DNA from 2 places in the Nocardioides sp. NBC_00850 genome. Region 2 is predicted to be linked to the other one. Evidence: predicted binding sites of a transcription regulator. Region 2 holds the regulator's gene; the other holds the start of a gene.

Region 1 (10,586 bases), 890 kb from region 2:
GGGCCTCGGCCTCGTCCTCGCCGATGGTGCCGTCGGGGCGGAGGTTCTTCAGCTCGACGTGGTTGCCGGACTCGTCGGTGACCTTGGCGGCCTCGACGAGCTGGGCGAGCGCCTTGCCGCGCAGGATCTCCTGGACCAGCTCGGGCACGTGGTTGTGCTCGAGCATGTGGTTGACGAACTCCTGCGGGTCCTGACCGGACTGCTGCGCACGGCGCATCATGTGCTCGGTCAGCTCCTGCTGCTCGACCCCGATCTCCTTCTCCTTGGCGATCTGGTCGAGGATCAGCTGGGCGGCGACGGCGTCACGAACGCGGCGCTCGAGGTCGGCCTCGAACTCCTCGATCGTCTGCTCCTCGTCCTCGAGGTACTTCTCGAAGGTGAGGCCGGCGAAGCCGAGCTGCTGCTCGATGCCCTCGCGGCGCGCGTTGAGCTCGTCGGTGACGATGCTCTCCGGCAGCGGGATCTCGATCTGCTCCAGGAGCGCCTCGAGGACGGCGTCACGGGCGGCGGCGGCCTGCTCGAGGCGCTTGCCGTTGCCGAGGCGGCCGCGGACGTCCTCCTCGAGCTCCTTGACGGTGTCGAACTCGCTGGCGAGCTGGGCGAAGTCGTCGTCGTAGGCCGGGAGCTCCTGCTCCTGCACCTGGTTGACGGTGACGTTGACGTCGACCTCCTGGCCGATCAGCTCACCGCCCACGAGGGTGCTCTTGAAGTCCTTGGACTCGCCGGCGGACAGACCGACGATGGCCTCGTCCAGGCCGTCGAGCATGCCGCCCTTGCCGACCTGGTAGCTCATCCCGACGGCCTCGGCGCCTTCGACGTCCTCGCCGTCCTTGGTCGCCTTCAGGTCGATGACCACGAAGTCGCCGTCAGCGGCGGCGCGCTCGACGTCCTTGAGGGTGCCGAAGCGCTCGCGCATCGCCTGGATCTGCTCCTCGACGTCAGCGTCGGTGAGCTCGATGTCCTCGACCTTGGCCTCGATGCCCTCGTAGTCGGGCAGCGTGATCTCGGGCTTGATGTCGACCTCGGCGGTGAACTCCAGCGTCTCGTTGTCCTCGAGCTTGGTGACCTCGATCTCGGGCTGCGCGAGCGGCTCGAGCGAGTTCTCCTGGAGGGCGTCGAAGTACATCTGCGGGAGGACGTTGTTGACCGCCTCGGAGAGCACCGCACCGCGGCCGACCTGCTTGTCGATCACCTGGGGCGGGACCTTGCCCCGGCGGAAGCCGGGGACATTGATCTGCTTGGCGATCTGCTTGTACGCCGCGTCGAGGCTCGGCTTGAGCTCCTCGAAGGGCACCTCGACGGTCAGCTTGGCCCGGGTCGGGCTCAACGTCTCGACGGCGCTCTTCACAGGGTGTCTCCTGTCGTTTGTTTCTGAGAATGATGTCGCGTGCAGGGGAATGAGATGTCGGGGCGACAGGACTCGAACCTGCGGTCTCCTGCTCCCAAAGCAGGCGCGCTAGCCACTACGCTACGCCCCGTCAAGGGCCCCTCCCCAATCAGCGGGAATGGCACTTGGAGCGGATGACGGGAATCGAACCCGCGTAATCAGTTTGGAAGACTGAGGCTCTACCATTGAGCTACATCCGCGCACGCGAGAGCCAGCGCCCTCGTGCGACCTGCGAAATCCTGCCATAGATCTGGCTCACACCTGTAACCGGCTCCCCTACCGGCCGGTTCGCAGGGTCGGTTCGGTCACCTACGCCCGACCGCGACGAGCGCGCGATCGTCGGAGCTGGCGCTCAGTCCCTCGAGCAGGCGGCGCGCTCCCCCGCCTCTGCCGGTGACCGCGAGATGGTCGGCGGTGGCGACCAGGTTGCCGATGCCGCGCTCGAGGTCGACGCCTCGCGCCTCCACGACGCCGTCGGTGTAGAGCATCACCATGTCGCCCACCCCGAGCACTCCCTCGCAGGCGTCGAACTCGACGTCGTCGATGAGCCCCAGCACCGTGCCGTTGCTCTCGGCCTCCTCCCAGCGGCCGGTGGCGGCGCGGCGTAGGAGGGCGGGCGGGTGGCCGGCCGAGCGGATCTCGTACGCACCGTTGCCGAGGTCGATCGAGAGGTAGACCGCGGTCGCGAAGCCCTCCTGCCAGTCCTGACGGAGCAGGTAGCGGTTGGCGGCGGGCAGGAACTCGGCCGGCGGGACGGCACCGAGGAGTCCGCCGAACGCACCGGACAATTGAAGTGCTCTGGTGCCCGCACGCTCCCCCTTGCCGGAGACGTCGACGACGACGATCTCCAGCCGGTCGGCCTCCCGCGCGGCCACCACGAAGTCGCCGGCGAACCGGGTGCCGCCCGCGGGTAGGACGGCCGAGTCCGCGAGCCACCCGGGAGGCATCGGAGGGATCGCACCCTGGTCGAGCTTGTGGGTCAGGTCGAGCAGCATCAGCTCGTCGTTCAAGCCGCCCACCCCGAGGTAGGTGCGGCGCATCGCGACGGACAGCACGATCGCGCCGAGCAGGAAGTGCACACCGATGGCGGCGGCGTCCCTGTCGGAGAGCGTCACCTGGCTGGCGGCGACCACGATCATCACCATCACGAAGACCACGAACCAGCTGAGCGTACGCGGCCCGAGCAGCACCGCTCCGAGCAGCAGCGGCACGGTGAGCACCGCCACCGGGACCACCTGCAGCCAGCCCGTCTGAGCCGCCGCGAGGACCGTCAGGACGATGGTGAGCAGCCCGAGCCACAGCACCGCTCGCAGCTCCGGGTCACGGAATCTGCGGCGGATCGCGTTGCTCCGCAGGCGGTCTGCGAAGGCATGGCTCGACATGGCCTCACTCTAGGTCTCGAGGTGGGGACTGCGTGGTCGTTCTCGCAGGCCGGAGAGTAGTGCGGGCTACTTCTTTACGGTCGTCCGGGGCCGGTAGGTGCGCTGGCACTTCGGGCACCAGAACAGGTTGCGCTGCTGCAGCTCGGTCGTGCGTACGCTCGTGCCGCACACCAGGCAGGGCTGGCCGTGGCGGCGGTAGACGTAGACCTCGCCGCCGTGGTCGTCCTTGCGCGGCGGACGGCCCATCGCCTCGGGGGTGTGCTCGTCGCGGACGGTGTCGATGCGGTTCCTCTGGACGCCGAGCTTCATGAGCTCGACCAGGTCGTCCCAGATGGCGTCCCACTGCTGCCGGCGCAGGGTGTTGCCGGGGCGCATCGGGTCGATTCGGTGCTGGAAGAGCACCTCGGCCCGATAGACGTTGCCCACCCCGGCCAGGACGGACTGGTCCATCAGCAGCGCGCCGATGGTCGTGCGGCTCCGGCTGATCCGCAGCCACGCCCGGCCCGGGTCGGCGTCGTCGCGCAGCGGGTCCGGACCGAGCTTCGCGACCACCGCGTCACGCTGGGCCGCGGTGACGAGGTTGCACGTGTTGGCGCCGCGCAGGTCCGCGTACGTCCCATCCTCGGTGGTCGAGCTTGTCGAGACCAGGCGGAGTCGGACCTGGCCGATCGGAAGCGGCGGCTCGGTGGCGTACGGCTTCAGGTCGAGCTTGCCGTAGAGGCCGAGGTGGATGTGAACGTACTGCTCCCCCGGGAACTCGAGGAACAGTTGCTTGCCCCACGCCTCGGCGCCGGTGAAGACCTGGCCGTCCAGCAGCGCGGCGGAGTCGGCGAACCTGCCCTGCGGGCTGCTGACACGGACCTGCTGGCCGGCGAAGGCGCCGCTCAGATCGAGCGCGAGGCGGTGGAGGGTGTGCCCCTCGGGCATCCCCGGATCAGTCCTGGTCCTCGGCGGGCCCCAGGCCCTTGGCCGAGTCGGGAAGCGGCGGGCGTACGCCGTCGGCGTCGTAGGCGTGGAGCTGGTCGATGCGGCGTACGTGCCGCTCGTCCTCGCTGAACGGCTCGGCCAGGAAGATCTCGACGAACTTCGTCATGTCCTCGAGGCTGTGCATCCGGCCGCCCACCGCGACCACCTGGGCATTGTTGTGGTCACGGGCGAGCTTGGCGGTCTCCTCGCTCCACGCGAGCGCGCAGCGGATGCCGGTCACCTTGTTGGCCGCCATCTGCTCACCATTGCCCGACCCCCCGATCACGACCCCGAGGCTGTCCAGCCCCTGCTCCCGATCCCGGGCCACACCTTCGGCCGCCCGGATGCAGAAGACCGGGTAGTCGTCGAGTGCGTCGTAGACGAACGGGCCATGGTCGACAGGCTCGTAGCCGAGCTCCGTCAGACGGTTGATCAGGTGGGACTTCAGTTCGAGACCGGCATGGTCACAGCCGATGTGGACGCGCATGCCGCCCATCCTCTCTTACCGCTGGCCCATCTTCGGATTTGGTGGGTTGGTGTCTCTTGTTGGGCTGAGGCCGCCGACCCGTTACGGAGGGTGTTCTCGCCGGATCCCGGAGTAAGGACGCACGGGTGAGCGGTCGCGCCAGAGCAGCTCGCTCAGGTACGTCGGGCGAACCGGATCCGCCCATCCGGAAGTCGCTCATACCCGTAGGTGGGGTCATGGATTCGGCGATGGTCGCTCGCGCAGAGCAGGACCATGTTGGCCAGGTTGGTGAGGCCGCCTTCCGACCAGGGTTTGAGGTGGTGGGCCTCGGTCCAGGCTGCTGGTGCGTCGCAGTCTTCGGCTTGGCAACACTTGTCCCGTAGCCGGAGTGCACGGTGTTGGATCGGATACGCCAACCGGGCGGTGCGTCCGAAGTCGAGGATCTCGGAGTCGGTGCCCAACACGACCGGGACGAGGTCGGCGTTGCAGGCCATCCGGCGGGCTTCGGCGGCGGTGATCTGCTCGCCGGCGAAGCCGAGGACTGCGGTGCCGAGGTCTTTGCGGAGGTCATCGACGTTCATGGTGATGAACACCGTGGTGCCGTGGCCACCGTGGCGGGGCAAGTTGTTGACGTCGTAGGTCTCGATGATGCGGGCGAAGGCCTGACCCAGGAGCCGGTCATAGGGGGCCTTGCGGCCGCGGTTCTCGGCCGAGAGCTTCCGCGGCTGGGCCAGCGCGTCCAACTGGGTGCGGAGCCGCATCCCGACAGTGCGGGAGACGCGGGCGTGGATGTCGATGGTGCCGTCGCCGTTGTCGCGGGAGGAGAAGAAGGTGCGCCGTTGGGCGTGCTCCTCCTCCCGTTGGAGGGCTTTGGCTTCGGCGGCTTCGAATCGTTCGGGGTCGATCTCGGCGAGGATCCGTCGTCCGACGATCTTCAGCTCGTTCGCGGTGAGGCGGGTCGCATGGTCGACGAGCAGTTTCTCGGCCAGGACCAGGTCCTCGCTGCTGGCGGCCGGATCGGTCTCGATGGCATCGAGGGCCTGGGTGATCACCCGCGCCTTGTCCTGGGACACCACACCTTCGGCCAGGCCAGTGGCCACGAGGTCGTACTTCGCGACACCGGTTGCGAGCTTGATCTGCGAGCGGGCGACAGCCTTGTCGACCAGGAGGTTGGTCCGCATCCACCCGGAGGCGTCCTTGGCACCGGTCTCCTCAGCGATGTCACCGGCAGACGCGAGCACCCGGAGTTTCAACGCGGCTTGTTGGGCCTGGAGCTTCTCCAACCGTTCCAGCAGGTCTTTCTTCTGCCCAGTGCGCCAGTAGGTGGGATCGGTCGCGAGGAGTTCTTGGAGGGCGGTCTCGATGGCCTTCAAGGCAGCGTCGATCGCGTCGCCGGGGTTGGTGCCCCAGTGGTCGATGTCGCGGCCGAGACTCATCGATCCATCCCTTCAAACGGGTGTTGTGATGGGTCTGATTCTACGCCGCCTGCACTCCAGTTTCCACCTATTTGACCAGTTCAACGACTATTTTCGCGGCGAGCGAACGACCTCGCCTCTTTGGATGGTAAGTGGCCCGAAGGGCCACCCTCCCGCCCCATCAACATCACCCGTCTCGAGCAAGATCTCTCCGCGCCACACCCGGGCCGCCGCCCCGATAGCCAGCCAATTCCTTTCTCGATCTGGTCCGGAGTCCAGGACCGCGAAGCGGCCGGCGAAGCCGGCGCCCGAAGGGCGTCCTTGACGCCGGTCCAGATCGAGAAGACCCTCGAAAACGGGTCGGCGGCCAACCCCAACCCCGAAAAGCAGTCCGCGAAAGACGAAGGCACCGATAGATTCCCCCACCGTGGACCACTGGACGACGATGGACGAGATCCTCGCGGCAAGATCAAGGTTCGAGTCAGCGATCGACGGCTGGACGCCCCCGAACGCCCACGGCGTCGGCCTCCGCCCATCGACAGCACCCGACCACAAGCCAGAACATTTCCCCCTGGTCAACGCCTACGGCCACCGCCTCCCGGCCGTGGTGATCGCGACAGTCGTCGGTCACAAGCGCGGAACCGCGGCGTACCGGCTGTCCCGAGACGAGCTCGAGCGGGCGATCGAGCTCCTCTCGCCTGCGGAGGCGTACGTCGACTACGACCATCCCAACGTGCGGAGCTGGCGCGACAGGATCCTGCCGGCGCTGACCGAGGATCCCGAGGCCGAGGTGGTGGCGGTGTTCATCGGCGACGAGCCGGAGGAGTCCCCCGACCCCGCGATCGACGCGTTCCGGGCGGCGTTCCCGGACCAAGCCGTCGCGATCGCGGCCGCTACCGCGGGGGCAGCGGTCGTCAGAGAGATGTACGGCACCGACCTGAGCCACTTCGACAAGTCCCCGACCGACTTCGCGACCGAGGCGGACATCGCCTCGGAGAAGGCGATCCGGGAGACGATCGCGACGTACCGGCCCGAGGACGCCTTCGAGGGCGAGGAGACCGGGCGCAGCGGCGACAGCGAGCGGCGATGGTTGGTCGACCCGCTCTGCGGGACCCTCAACTACGCCGCCCAGACCCCGCTCGCCGCGGTGAACGTCGCGCTCGTAACACCCGACGGCGTCGAGACGGCGGTCTCGACGGATCCGATCAGCGAAGAGATCTTCTGGACCGACGCGACCTCCGCCTGGTTGCGCCAGGGCGGCGGGGACACCGTCCTGACCCCGAGCCCCCGCACCCGGCTCGTCGACATCCAGTGCGACGGCCCGCTCGACCGGCCGTTCGTCGGCGGGCAGCTCGTCGCCGACCCGCGCCTGCGAGCCCAGTTCGGCCCGCGCGTGATGTCCTCCACCCTCGCGGTCGCCTGGGTCGCGGCCGGCCGGCGGGCGGCGTACGTCACCGACGGCCACCTCGAGGGAAGCGTCCACTTCACCGCCGGCATCGCACTGTGCCAGGCCGCCGGCTGCGTCGTCACCGACCTCAACGGCGACCCGATCCACACCGGCCGCGGGATGATCGCCGCGGCCGACGCGGCCACCCACCAGCTGCTGCTGGACCTGGTCCGCCCGCACCTGGCGGCGGCGGACCCGGACCGAACGAGCCCAGCCTGAGCCGAGCGGCTCAGCGCTGCATCAGCGCGTCCATCGCGACCGCGAGGGCAGCAGCGACCCGGAAGTCGACGCGCGGGTCGTGGACGGTGACCGTGTACTTGTCGCGGAAGGCGAAGCGGCGCTCGATCGAGACCAGCGGCTGACCCTCGGAGGACACGTAGTCGAAGTGGATCGGGAGGAAGTCGAGCTCGGTGAAGCGGCGCAGGATGGCGATCACCTGGTTGCGCTCCTGACCGGAGCCGGCGTAGCCCGGACCCTCGACCTGGAACGTCGAGCGCAGCAGGCTCTTGCCGAAGTCCTTGCGGAAGAAGCCCAGCGCCGCACCGCTCGGGTCGGTGACGTCGTAGCCTGCGTTGAGGTCCATCACCGCACGCGCCTTGAACGCGAAGACCGCCTGCGACTTCGACTCGTCGGCGTAGAACGTCACCTGCTCCTTGAACGCCAGCCGCTTCTGCTGCGCGAAGGCGAGCACCTGCCCCTCGGAGCCGTCGGCGTTGGCGGCCTGAGCGACGTACTTGTTGGTGAAGGGCGTCACTTTCTGGCGGAGGAAGAAGCGGGGGACGTGGTACGGCTGCTGCGTCATGGGCGCAACCTATCGGTCGTCAGCGACGGCGCGCGACGAGATACGCCTGCGGCGTCCGCTCCCAGTCCTCGGCGGAGCGCACCACCGTCGCGGTGACCTCGAAACCCGCCTCCTCGAGCAGGGCGCTGGTCGCCTCGACAGGGAGCCGGTAGCCATCGAAGGTGACGTCGTGGCCATAGGCGCCGATGTGGCGTACGTGCTCGTCCCCGACCTGGAACGCGGTCACGAACCGGCCGCCGCGGCGGGTGACCCGGGCGAGCTCGGCGATGACCTCGGGCCGGCGCGCGGGCGGGGTGTGGATGAGCGAGTACCAGGCCAGCACCCCGGCGAGCTCACCGTCGCGGAGCGGGAGGCGCGCCATGTCGCCGACCTCGAACCGGAGCGCCGGATGCCGCTCCTTGGCCTGCGCGATCATGCCCGTCGACAGGTCGACCCCGAAGACGTCGATCCCCCGCTCGGCCAGATAGGCCGTCACCCGCCCGGGCCCGCAGCCGATGTCGCCGACCAGCCCGCCACCGTCCTTGCGTACGTAGCTGACGAACGTGTCGAGGACACCGGCGTCGAAGGAGGTCTCGGTGATCGTCGGGTCGACGATCTCGGCGTACGCCTTGGAGACGGTGTCGTAGGCAGCCCGGACCTCGGTGACGTCGTAGGGCTCCGTCACTGACGTCCCCGCATGCTGTGCTGGCTCAAGAAGGCAGCGGTCATCGCCATCACTGACTCCGCGGCCGGGAAGGTCTGACCGTGGCGCCAGAAACCGTGGATCTGGCCGACCGCACGGAAGGCGACCACCTCGACGCCGAGATCGGCCAGCCGGAGCGCGAAGTCCTCGTTCTCGTCGGTGAGGATGTCGCCCTCGGCGCTGACGATCAGCGTCGGCGGCAGGCCGCGAAGCTCCGGGTCAGAGGCGAGATAGGGGCCGAGGTCGGGGTTGCGGAGATCGGCCTCGGTGGCGGCGTACTGCTTCCAGTACCACGCCGCCTCCTCGTTCCAGCCGTCCTCCATCGCGTAGCCCGGGGTGCTCATCGACGGGTCGAGGAACGGGTAGACGAGCACCATCGCGCCGAAGACGCCCGGGTTGCGCAGCGCCGCGACGAGGGCGAGGTTGCCGCCGGCGCTGTCGCCGTGGACGTACGCCGGCAACGTACTCAGCAGCGAGTCGTTGCCCAGCCACTTGACGACCGTGTCGACGTCGTCGGGAGCCGCCGGATAGGGGTGCTCCGGAGGCCTGCGGTAGTCGACCGACAACACCCGCAGCCCACTCCGGTTGGCCAGCCGCCGGCACGCGGCGTCGTGGACCTCGACGTCGTTGAAGACGAAGCCACCGCCGTGGAGGTGGACGATCACCCCCTCGCGTACGTCCTCGGGGGTGTAGAGCCGGCACGGAACCCCGTCGGCGTCGATCCCGGCGACCTCCGCGACCTCCTCCTTCGCCTCGGCCGCGGCCAGCTTGCGGGCCTGGTCGCGCTGGGCGGCGACGTCGACCTCCCAGACCGGCGGCGAGGCCTCCTCGGCAGCGATGGCACGGCGGGCGGCAGGGAAGAGTCGAACCATGTCAGAAGATTCCCACACGAGTGGCGGTGGTGCATGCTGATGCGCATGACAGTGGCGGGGGTCATGGGGACCTCGATCTACATCATCGACCTGCTGGTCAAGATCATCGCGCTCGGGGTGGTGCCGAAGAACCGGCGTCCGAGCAGTGCGATGGCGTGGCTGCTGGCCATCTTCTTCATCCCGGGAATCGGCCTGATCGGCTACCTGCTGCTCGGTCAGACCCGGCTGGATCGCCGGCGTCACGAGCGGCAGCGGGCGCTCAACGAGGAGGTGCTGAGCTACGTACGCGGCCTACCGAGGACGCCGCACCAGAAGACGATCTCCGAGGTCGACGCGGCCACGATCGAGCTGAACGAGCGGCTCGGTTCGCTGCCTGCCACGGCGGGGAACCTGATCGATCTGATCGACGACTACGCCGCCTCCATCGAGGCGATGACGGCCGCGGTAGACGAGGCCGAGACGTACGTGCACGTGCAGTTCTACATCACCGCCTGCGACCACATGACCGAGCCGTTCTTCGACGCCCTCGACCGGGCCGCGGCGCGTGGGGTGAGCGTCCGGCTCCTCCTCGACCACCTGGGCTCGCGCGGCATCCCGCTCTGGCGACCGCTCGTCAAGCGGCTCAACGCCTCCGGCATCGACTGGCACCCGCTGCTGCCGATCGACCCCCTCCGCGGCCAGATCCGCCGCCCCGACCTGCGCAACCACCGCAAGCTCCTGGTCGTCGACGGCCGGGTCGCGTTCACGGGCTCGCAGAACCTCATCGAGCCCGGCTACAACAAGCCCAAGAACCACCGGGCCGGCCGGGAGTGGGTCGAGCTGAACGCCCGGATCGAGGGTCCGCTGGTGACTGCGCTGAACGTCGTGTTCGCCAGCGACTGGGACACCGAGACCGGGGAGCTGCTGCGGTCCGAGCTGGCCGCCACCGCGCCGCGCGCCGGCGACGTGACCGGTCAGATCGTGCCCAGCGGACCGGGTGTCGACGCCGAGAACAACCTGCGCGCGTTCACCCACCTCATGTACGCCGCCAAGAAGCGGATCTCGATCACCAGCCCCTACTTCGTGCCCGACGAGTCGCTCCTCTACGCGGTCACCACCGCCGCCCGCCGCGGCGTCGAGGTCGAGCTCTTCGTCAGCGAGGGCAAGGACCAGTTCATGGTCTACCAC
Region 2 (10,586 bases):
CGAGTCGGCTCGTCATGACGAGCCGACTCGGCGTTGGTTGGGTCAGCGGTAGGTCTTCGCCCACCAGCGGTGGGTGGCCTTGTCGGGGGTCGCGACGCCGTGGCACGAGAACGCGGTGCCCTGGCCGCAGTTGAAGTTGCTGCTCGCGTTGGCGAAGGTGACTTCGACCTTGCGGATCCGCTTCGAGGAGAAGCCCTCGATGGTCTTGGTGGCGATGCCCTTGCTGTTGGGCTTGAGGTAGAAGACTCCGCGGGTGCCGTCGGTGCGGAAGACGCTGACCACGGCGCCGTTGGCGTTGGGCCGGGCCACGTCGACCTTGACCCGCAGCTTCCAGCCCTTGCCGACGTTCTTCGGGACGAGCCGCTGGGAGGCGTAGGTCAGGTGCTTGAGAGTGAACTTGCCGTCGACGGTCTGTCGCTTGGCGGGCAGCGCGGTGCGGCCGTCGTAGACCGGCGGGTAGTAGGCGCCGCCCTCGCTGTAGGTCTTCGAGGGGGCCAGGTTGGCGGCGGCGAAGCGGATGTACTCCTGCTTCAGCGTGGTGCCACGAGAGGCGAGCGCCTGCCGGATGGCGGTGGTGGAGTAGGTCGACGGCGCTCGGTTCCAGATCGAGAGGACAACCTCTGGCAGGGTCCCGCGCTCCTTGGCGAAGCGCTCGGACAGGTAGCGGAAGAAGATCCAGTTGCCGTAGATGCCGAGGTTGGAGGCGTAGGAGTTGTCCAGCGGCTTGCGCTGGTCCTCGAGCTGGCCGTAGCCCAGGTATTGCCGGTTGTCGTTGATGCTGTCGTAGACCTCGTCCTCGACCCAGGTCGCGGTGGACTCCATCATCCAGCGGTCCTCGCCGGCGTCGTAGGCGAACTGGACCGCGTGGAAGTATTCGTGAGCGGCGGTCACCCGGAGGTTCTCGGTGGGCGTGTTGACCGTGCCGTACTCGCTGGTGGCGTAGTCGTTGTCCATGACGCAGTAGGCCGTCGCGGCCGTCTTGGAGACCTTCGTCTCGGGCGCGCAGTAGCCGTAGTAGCCCTCGTCGTAGAGGTTCTCCAGGTAGATGTCGACCTTGCCCGGGGTGACCGACTTGTCGGCCGCGGGCTTGCGGTAGCCCGCCTGCACGTAGAGGTTGTGGACCTTCGTGACCACGTCACGGACCTGGTTCGCGTACGTCGTCGAGGCACGGTCGCCGCCCTTGCCCGGCGTGTAGTGGACGCAGACCACGTCGCTGCAGGTTTCGGTCGCGGTGCGCGGGCGAGCGAGCAGCTCACGCGCGGCCGCCTTGTTGGAGTCGTCCAGGGCGTCCTTGGCGTTCCACAGGTCGGTCAGCGCGATGGTCGCGTCAGGTCGGCCGGCGACGTGCCGCCCGGGCACGACCTGGCGGGCGCCGCGCACCGACTGGTTGCGCCTGACCTTCTTGGCCGCGGCGAGCGCCTCCCGGGCCGCCTTCTCCGTCACCGGCTGCTCGGCGCTGGTGTCACCGCCGGTCCTCACCGAGGTCGCCGGCGTCGAACCGGTTGCGGGCATGGTGGCGACGAACGTCGCGACGACCATGCCTGCGATCAAGACGAGGGATCGTTGTTTGCGGTTGATCCGGCGGGCAATGTTTCGCATGAGATACCAGACGTTCGGGAAGGCAGACCAGGGCAGTCTAAGCGCTGACCGCCGCTGTGTCCGGGGGACACGGCCTAGACGGGCTGCGTGACGTGATGGAGCCTGTTGCTTCCGGTTGCGGTGGCGTACGACCTGGTCCAAGTGGCGGTGGTGTTGGAGTCCTTGCGCTCGCCGATGACGTACCAGTCCATCTGGGCTCGGTTGCGGGTCACGTCGAGGACGGAGTAGCCGTGGTCGTCGAAGTTGAGATAGCGGACGTGGCGATTGGCGGTCCTGATGATGTTCTCGACCGTGAGGCTGACCGTGCGGCGTGGCGCGCCGAGGATGTCCTTGAGGTTGTTCGAGGTCACCGAGGTGGCCACGAACTCGACGCCGGCGGTCTTGCCGAGCGGGTAGACGGCGGAGTCGTACGGCAGGTCGCAGGCCCAGCCTGAGTGGATGTCGCCGGTGACGAAGACGGTGTCGGTGATCGCGTTGTTGCGGATGTGCTCGAAGAGCTCGGTGCGGTCGGCGGTGTAGCCGTCCCACTGGTCGACGTTGTAGGCGATGCCGTTGTCGGGCAGCAGGCCGGTGACATCGTTGACCGGAGTGATCAGGCTCTTGGGGAGCGCGCCGAAGGTGACCGGCGCGATCATCACCGGGTTGCCGACGATCTTCCACTGGGCATCGGTGAGCAGGCCGTCCTTGAGCCAGGCCAGCTGCTCGTCGCCGGTGATCGTGCGGTCGGGGTCGTCGACGCCGGCGAGGTCGGTGCGGGCGACCTGCTGGGAGCGGTAGGAGCGCAGGTCGAGCATGCTCAGCTCGAGCAGGCTTCCGAAACGCAGTCGCCGGTAGATGCGATCGTGAAGGTGGTCGTCGGTCTCCACCGTGGCGCCCTCAGTGGTCGCAGTGTCGACGCGCAGCGGCATCCACTCGTCGTAGGCCTGGTTGGCATTGGTCTTGCGGTCGATCCAATCGTACTCACCGGGCTCGTTGTTCTCGGCGCCGAGCAGCCAGGCGTCGTTGGCCGACTCGTGGTCGTCCCAGGTGACGATCCAGGGCAGCCGTGCGTGGGCGGCGGAGAGGTCGACGTCGCGCTTGTACTGCGCGTGCCGGATCCGGTAGTCGGCCAGCGTGTGCATCTCGTGGGCCGGCTCGTGCGGCCGGACGTCCTCGTTGGCCATGCCGTAGCCGTACTCGCCGGGCCCGTACTCGTAGAGGTAGTCGCCCAGGTGGAGGATCGCGTGCAGGTCGTCGCGGGCGGCCAGGTGGCGGTAGGACGCGAACCAGCCGGCCTGCAGGTTGGAGCAGGAGACCACCCCGAAACGTACGTTCTCCGGGGCCGCGTCCGCGGCCGGAGCGGTGCGGGTGCGGCCGACCCGACTGGTCTGGCCGTTGTAGGTGAAGCGGTAGAAGTACCAGCTCTCCGGGGCCAGACCGGTGACGTCGAGCTTCACGGTGTGGTCGCGGTGGGGGCCCGTCTGTTGGGATCCCTTCGCGGTGACGCGGCCGAAGTCGGCGGTGGGCGAGACCTCCCAGCGGACCAGGACCTCCTCACCCTGCCCGGACCCCGGAGTCGCGTCCGTCGTCGGCGTGACCCGGGTCCAGATGACCACGCGGTCCGGGAGCGGGTCGCCGGAGGCGACGCCGTGCTGGAAGTGGTTGAGCGAGCCGCTGGCGGCCTCGGCGGGCTCGGGGAGAGCGATGGCTCCGGCTCCTGCGGCGGTCGCCAGCCCGGCGGCGATGAGGGTGCGGCGGTCGATCTGCGTCTGGATCACGCTGTATGGAACGACGCAGCCGCCGGCCCTGTCATGGGCCGGCGGCTGGATTTCACGCAGTGTTCCCGGACTGGTTCCGGGAGGACTCAGAGGCTGCGCAGGACCGCCGTCACCTTGCCGAGGATCGTCGCGTGGGTGCCGTCGATCGGCTCGTACGCAGCGTTGTGCGGCAGCAGCCAGACCTTGCCGTCCTTGCGGGAGAGCGTCTTGACGGTGGCCTCACCGTCGATCAGCGCGGCCACGATCTCGCCGTTCTCGGCGGTCGGCTGCTGGCGCACGACCACGAAGTCGCCGTCGCAGATCGCCGCGTCGACCATCGAGTCACCGGAGACCGAGAGCAGGAAGAGGTCGCCGTTGCCGACCAGCTGCTTGGGCAGAGGGAAGACGTCCTCGATGCTCTGCTGGCTCGAGGTCTCCTCGGCCAGGATCGGGCCACCGGCCGCGATCCGCCCGACCAGCGGGACCATGGCGGCGTCGGGGTTGGGGTTGATGTCGGCATCGGCGGTGATCGTCGACTCGGGCTCCTCGCCGGACATGGCCTTGCGGTGGGCCATCACCTCCGGGAGGAAGACCTCGAGGGCGCGCGGTCGCTTCGGGTCCTTGCGGATCAGACCACGCTGCTCCAGCGCACGGAGCTGGTGGGCGACGCTGCTGGTGCTGGTCAGCCCGACCGCGGCGCCGATCTCGCGCATGCTGGGCGGGTAGCCGCGCTGCTCGATGCTGTCGCGCAGGTGAGCGAGGATGCGCTGCTGACGCGGCGTGAGCCCGGTCGCGTCCGGCGGCCCGTCGGGCAGCTCGCGGACGCGGCTCTTCTTCGAACCGCCTGATCCGGTGCCTGTCTTCTGCGTGGTCATGTCACCACATTAGTCCCTCTGGCACCACGACATCAAACATTTGTTCGACCTCATGCGCGGCGCGTGTCGGTGTTCGAAAATTCTTGGGGTCGCTACTTGCGTTGTTCGAACACGTGATCTACCTTCGAACATGTGCTCGATCGAACACGTGATCGAGAGACCGTGATCAGGAGGCCGTGAGATGAGTGCAACAGTCTATGTGCTGCCAGTAGCCGAGCCGCCGCGTCCGGCGCCTGAGGTGCGTCGCTCGACCGTGCGGCTCACTCGTCGCGGCCGAGTCGTCGTGTTCGCATTCGCGCTCGTCGTGCTCTTCGGGATCGCGCTGATCGGGGCGCGGGTGGCGTTCGCGGTGGAGAACGGTGCCGACACTGATGCCGGATTTCGTGGCCCCGCCCCCTCCGCCCACACGATGGTCGTCGGCGATGGCGACACGCTCTGGGATATCTCCTCGAAGGCCGTCGCCGGCACCGACTCTTCGATTCGGGAGATGGAGCAGACGATCAAGGATCTCAACAGTCTCGAGTCCTCGATGCTCGTGTCCGGGCAGACGCTGATCATCCCGACCGCGCCCTAGCGCCTATAGATGTCCGGCTGCTCCTTCGACCCTGGCGGCCGGCTACCGGGGAAAAAGAGTGAGAGTGCTGCAGACGATGGGAAGCGTCTGCAGCACTCTCGCTGCGTCGGGTCAGTGGCGCCCGCGGTAGGGGCTGTCCGGCTCGGCCGGCGGCCACTGCTTGTTGCGGGTGCTGTGCCGCGGCGGCCACTCGTCGTCCGGCTCGACCGGCGGGTCCTGGGGCTGGCGCTGGGTGGGCATCGCCTGGGTCGCGGCGGGGTCCTGGGTCAGTCGAGCCCGCGAGCCGGTCTGGCCGTAGCCGGTCGGGGTCTGGTAGGCGCCGGACTGATACTGCGGGGAGCCGGCCTGCTGGGTGGGGTAGCTGTCCGTGCCGTATCCCTGCGAGCCGTACCCCGGAGTGCTCTGCGGCGTCGACGTCGGTGTCGGCGGGCTGGAGTAGTAGGGCTGTGGGGTGGGCGGCGGGCTGGTCGGCGGCTGGTAGGCCGATGCGCCGTAGGCGGCCCGGCTGCCGGTGTTGCCGTAGCCCTGATCGCTGCTGGGGTAGCCGTAGGGCGACTGGGAGCCGGTGTCGGTGTAGGCCGAGCGGTTCGAGGTGTCGCCGTAGGGCGGCTGGCTCCCGGTGTCGGAGCTGTGCCGGCCGTAGCCGGTGTCGTCGTAGCCGTAGGAGCCGGTGCCGTAGTAGTCCTGCTCCGGGTAAGCCTGCTCAGGGTAGGCCTGGTCGGAGTAGGCCGGGGCCGAGTAGTCCTGCTCCTCGACGTAGGCGTTGGAGTGGCTTCCGGTGTAGTCGTCGGAGGGTGGCGGGGTGGGGGAGCCGGAGAAGGCCCGCCAGGCCTTCCCGGCGAAGGTGAAGGTCAGGAAGAGGCAGGCGACTGCAACGACCGCCGCGATGGCGAGCTTCGCCCAGGCGCCGGAATCGCCTCCCCGTGCGTCGGCCCCGAAACCGACGGCGACCCACACGAGCACTCCCCAGATGACGAGGAATGCCAGTGTCGCGATCGCAGGCAAGATGAAAGGTGGCCGGGGACCGCTTCTGGGGCGCGTGCCTCTCCGCGACCCGACGCGATTTCCTCCGGAGATGTTTGTCACGGGGGTCATTCTTACTCATCCAGGCCAGTCCGTCGCCGCTGAACCGGAATCTTTCGGTGTTTGACCGGCGACACGCCGGACACGCGGGTAAACCCGACCCTCGCTTGCATCGTCGTGGGGGCGGGCGTACGGTTACCACTACATCTAGTAGTTACACCGCTGTAGTTATCCACATCTAGTTCACATGAACAGGTGGATGGCCCACAGCGATGGGGGTGTTGTTCCACAGGGACTCACGCTCATATCCACAGGTTCCACAGGCTCGGGCCGCCAATGAGACGGCCTGGATCCACAGGTCTCACGAGAGGGGCTCTACCGTGCACTGTCCGTTCTGCCGACACAGCGACACCAAGGTGCTCGACTCCCGCGTGGCCGAGGACGGTGGCCAGATCCGGCGCCGCCGGGTCTGCCAGGAATGTGGGAAGCGGTTCACGACCGTCGAGCAGATGCAGCTGATGGTGGCCAAGCGCTCCGGCGCAGCGGAGCCGTTCAGCCGCGACAAGGCGGTGCACGGCGTACGCAAGGCATGCAAGGGCCGGCCGGTCACCGAGGACCAGCTCGCCTGCCTCGGCCAGGAGGTCGAGCAGGCGCTGCGCAGCCAGGGGCTGGCCGAGGTTCCCAGCAACGAGGTGGGGCTGGCGATCCTCGCGCCGCTGCGCGAGCTCGACGAGGTGGCCTACCTGCGCTTCGCGAGCGTCTACCGGGCCTTCGGCTCGGTGGAGGACTTCGAGCGTGAGATCCAGATGCTGCGTACGGAACGGGAAGTCCAGGACTTCGAGGCAGAACATCCGGTCGAGGCCCCGGTGGGCTCCGACTAGGTCCCACGGGACACACAGACCGGCCCGGGCAGGCCGTGGGGAAGCGACCTGCTCGGGCCAATCAACGGCACAGCCAGCGGAAACAGATAGAACAGAGCAAGGACTCCACCATCAGCACCGACCAGCAGTACGGCACAGCGATCGATGACAACAGGGGGAACGAAATGACAGACACGGCAGCAGAGGCACAGGCATCGTCGAAGACGGGCGCCGGGCTGAAGATCGAGCGGATCTTCAGCACCGAGGGCGTTCACCCTTACGACGAGATCACCTGGGAGCGGCGCGACGTCGTCCAGAAGAACTGGAAGACCGGCGCGACCGTCTTCGAGCAGACCGGAGTGGAGTTCCCTGACTTCTGGTCGATCAACGCCTCGACGATCGTGACGACCAAGTACTTCCGCGGCGCCATCGGCACCGAGAAGCGTGAGCAGAGCCTGAAGCAGCTGATCGACCGGGTCGTGAACACCTACGTCGCATCCGGCAAGGAGAACGACTACTTCGCCTCCGACGCCGACGCCGACCTCTTCGGCCGCGAGCTCACCTGGCTGCTGGTCAACCAGCACTTCGCCTTCAACTCGCCGGTCTGGTTCAACGTCGGCACCGAGTCCCCCCAGCAGGTCTCGGCCTGCTTCATCCTCTCGGTCGACGACTCCATGGACTCGATCCTGAACTGGTACAAGGAGGAGGGCCTGATCTTCAAGGGCGGCTCCGGTGCCGGTCTCAACCTCTCCCGCATCCGCTCCTCCAAGGAGCTGCTGAAGTCCTCCGGCGGCACCGCCTCCGGCCCGGTCTCCTTCATGCGCGGCGCCGACGCGTCCGCGGGCACCATCAAGTCCGGTGGCGCCACCCGCCGCGCGGCGAAGATGGTCGTGCTCGACGTCGACCACCCCGACATCGAGGAGTTCGTCGAGACCAAGGCGCGCGAGGAGGACAAGATCCGCGCGCTGCGCGACGCCGGCTTCGACATGGACCTGGGCGGCAAGGACATCTCGTCCGTGCAGTACCAGAACGCCAACAACTCCGTGCGCGTCTCCGACGAGTTCATGCGCGCCGTCGAGGAGGGCAAGAAGTTCGGCCTCCGGGCGCGTACGACCGGTGAGGTCATCGAGGAGATCGACGCCCGCGAGCTGTTCCGCAAGATCTCGATCGCCGCGTGGGAGTGTGCCGACCCGGGTCTGCAGTACGACGACACGATCAACGACTGGCACACCAACCCGGAGACGGGCCGGATCACCGGCTCCAACCCGTGCTCGGAGTACATGTCGCTGGACAACTCCTCCTGCAACCTGGCGTCGCTGAACCTGCTGAAGTTCCTCAAGGACGACGACACCTTCGACGCCGTGCGCTTCCAGCAGGCCTGTGAGGTCGTCTTCACCGCGATGGACATCTCCATCTGCTTCGCCGACTTCCCGACCGAGGCGATCGGCGAGACCACCCGCGACTACCGCCAGCTCGGCATCGGGTACGCCAACCTCGGCGCGCTGCTGATGGCGATGGGTCTGGGCTACGACAGCGAGGGTGGCCGCACGATGGCCGCCGCCATCACCTCGCTGATGACCGGTGCCGGCTACAAGCGCTCGGCCGAGCTGGCCGGTGTCGTCGGGCCGTACGCCGGGTACGCCCGCAACGCCGAGGCCCACCAGCGGGTCATGCGCAAGCACCAGGCCGCCAATGACGCGGTCCGCTCGATCAACCCGGTCGACCGCAACATCATCGACGCGGCGACCCGCGTGTGGAACGACGTCGTCGAGATCGGCAAGGTCAACGGCTTCCGCAACGCCCAGGCCTCGCTGCTCGCGCCGACCGGCACCATCGGCTTCATGATGGACTGCGACACCACCGGCATCGAGCCCGACTTCTCGCTGGTCAAGTTCAAGAAGCTCGTCGGCGGCGGCTCGATGCAGATCGTCAACCAGGTGATCCCGCGTGCGCTGAAGAAGATGGGCTACCAGCCCGAGCAGATCGAGGCGATCGTCGCCTACATCGCCGAGCACGGCCACGTCATCGACGCCCCCGGCCTGCGCCAGGAGCACTACGAGGTCTTCGACACGGCGATGGGCAAGCGCGCGCTGGCGCCGATGGGCCACGTACGCATGATGGCGGCGACCCAGCCGTTCCTCTCCGGTGCGATCTCGAAGACCGTCAACCTGCCCGAGACCGCGACGGTCGAGGAGATCGAGCAGGTCTACATGGAGTCGTGGAAGCTGGGCCTGAAGGCCACCGCGATCTACCGCGACAACTGCAAGGTCGGTCAGCCGCTGGCCGACGGCAAGTCGGAGGGTGCCAAGAAGGACCAGGGCCTCTCCACCGCCGCTCCGGAGGCTCCGGCCGCCGAGGTCGAGCCCGAGGTCGTCGAGAAGATCATCGAGAAGATCGTCTACGCGCCGACCCGCAAGCGCCTGCCGAAGTCCCGCGTCTCGCGCACCACCTCCTTCACGGTCGGTGGCGCCGAGGGCTACATGACCTCCGGTGCGCACGCCGACGGCGAGCTCGGTGAGGTCTTCCTCAAGCTCGGCAAGCAGGGCTCGACCCTGGCCGGTGTCATGGACGCCTTCTCCATCGCGGTCTCCGTCGGCCTTCAGTACGGCGTTCCCCTGGAGACCTACGTCTCCAAGTTCACCAACCTGAAGTTCGAGCCCGCCGGCCTGACCGACGACCCGGACGTACGCATGGCGCAGTCGCTCATGGACTACGTCTTCCGCCGCCTGGCGCTGGACTACATGTCCTTCGAGGACCGCTCGGCTCTCGGCATCTACTCCGCCGACGAGCGTCAGCGCTACCTCGAGACCGGCTCCTACGAGCAGCTCGGCAACGGCACCACCGCCGCCGAGCTCGTCCAGAAGCCGGCTCCGGAGCGCAAGGCTGCTCCTGTTGCCGAGCCGGTCGAGGCCGAGGTCGAGGAGGAGGCCGAGGTCGTCGAGGAGGCGCCCAAGGCCACCGCCCACACCACCGCCGAGCTGCTCGAGTCGATCAGCGGCATGGCAATCGACAGCCCGCTCTGCTTCACCTGCGGCACCAAGATGCGCCCCGCCGGCTCCTGCTACGTCTGCGAGGGCTGCGGCTCGACCTCCGGTTGCAGCTGAGCCTGAAGGCTGAATGAGTCCGGTCCCGCACCCGAGGAAGGGTGCGGGACCGGATCTATTTGGAGGCGCCGAGACGTCAGCGGCCGAGGATGCGGCTCAGCCAGGTGCCGTTGGGGTCCTTGGGGTCGGCGGAGTGGCCGGGGCACCACTGACCGGCGGGTATGGAGGCCTTGATGTCGGAGACGTGGCGGCCGCAGCCGGCCCAGGTGGTCTTCTTGCACTTCTTGCAGCGGACGGGGCGACACATTGTTCGGTTCCTGCTTCTGTGGTCCTGGTCGGTGTCAGGCGGGAGGTTCGCCGGCGTCGAGGGCGTCGACGAACTCGCAGAACGCGTCGAAGGCTCGCGCGCCGTGGATGGTGGCGGGACCGCCGTGCATGAGGAAGGTGACGCCGATGGCCTCGGCTGCCTCCTGGGGGCTCGCGCCCGCGCGGGCGGCGGCCTGGCCGTGGGAGGCGATGCAGCCGTCGCAGCCCTCGACCACGCCGATCGCGAAGGCGATCAGCTCCTTGGTCTTGCGGTCGAGCGCACCATCGGCGAAGGCGGCCTTGGAGAGCCCGCCCCAGCCTTTGTAGACGTCGGGGATGGCACGGCGTAGCTCCTGGTGGAGCGGCCCCAGGTCCCGCAGGACGCTCTTGCCGTGAGGCGAGGTGTGGTCGGTGGTGGGGGTCATGTTGGCTCCTTTCGGTAACCCCCGGGGGGTTACGTCGATGACGGTAGCATAACCCCCCGGGGGGTTATAGAATCCCTGGATGCCAGCGGCTTCCCGGCAGGCTGGAGACACTCACAGGAAAGAAGATGGACACCGATGCAGCTC

What was found. The regulator LexA, encoded in region 2, represses DNA repair genes until DNA is damaged. The targets are predictions, from matches to a motif close to TCGAACANNTGTTCGA.
Region 1: a site for LexA is predicted at 5,650-5,665, ahead of OH802_RS25940 (DUF222 domain-containing protein). Genes of this name have one in related genera too.

The regions. Positions count from the first base shown of each region.
Region 1 covers NZ_CP108845.1:5,361,439-5,372,024, forward strand. Annotated here, with positions in the region: gene tig (trigger factor) at 1-1,348, opposite strand, end outside; tRNA gene OH802_RS25915 (tRNA-Pro) at 1,406-1,478, opposite strand; tRNA gene OH802_RS25920 (tRNA-Gly) at 1,514-1,587, opposite strand; gene OH802_RS25925 (PP2C family protein-serine/threonine phosphatase) at 1,693-2,769, opposite strand; gene OH802_RS25930 (Fpg/Nei family DNA glycosylase) at 2,836-3,696, opposite strand; gene OH802_RS25935 (ribose-5-phosphate isomerase) at 3,704-4,222, opposite strand; gene OH802_RS25940 (DUF222 domain-containing protein) at 4,375-5,637, opposite strand; gene OH802_RS25945 (inositol monophosphatase family protein) at 6,044-7,282, shown strand; gene OH802_RS25950 (hypothetical protein) at 7,293-7,865, opposite strand; gene OH802_RS25955 (methyltransferase domain-containing protein) at 7,885-8,529, opposite strand; gene OH802_RS25960 (alpha/beta hydrolase) at 8,526-9,419, opposite strand; gene cls (cardiolipin synthase) at 9,459-10,586, shown strand, end outside.
Region 2 covers NZ_CP108845.1:95,692-106,277, reverse strand. Annotated here, with positions in the region: gene OH802_RS00495 (MXAN_6640 family putative metalloprotease) at 43-1,551, opposite strand; gene OH802_RS00490 (alkaline phosphatase D family protein) at 1,674-3,356, opposite strand; gene lexA (transcriptional repressor LexA) at 3,443-4,210, opposite strand; gene OH802_RS00480 (LysM peptidoglycan-binding domain-containing protein) at 4,392-4,784, shown strand; gene OH802_RS00475 (hypothetical protein) at 4,896-5,789, opposite strand; gene nrdR (transcriptional regulator NrdR) at 6,188-6,688, shown strand; gene OH802_RS00465 (vitamin B12-dependent ribonucleotide reductase) at 6,853-9,771, shown strand; gene OH802_RS00460 (hypothetical protein) at 9,848-10,018, opposite strand; gene OH802_RS00455 (carboxymuconolactone decarboxylase family protein) at 10,053-10,442, opposite strand; gene OH802_RS00450 (metal-sensitive transcriptional regulator) at 10,578-10,586, shown strand, end outside.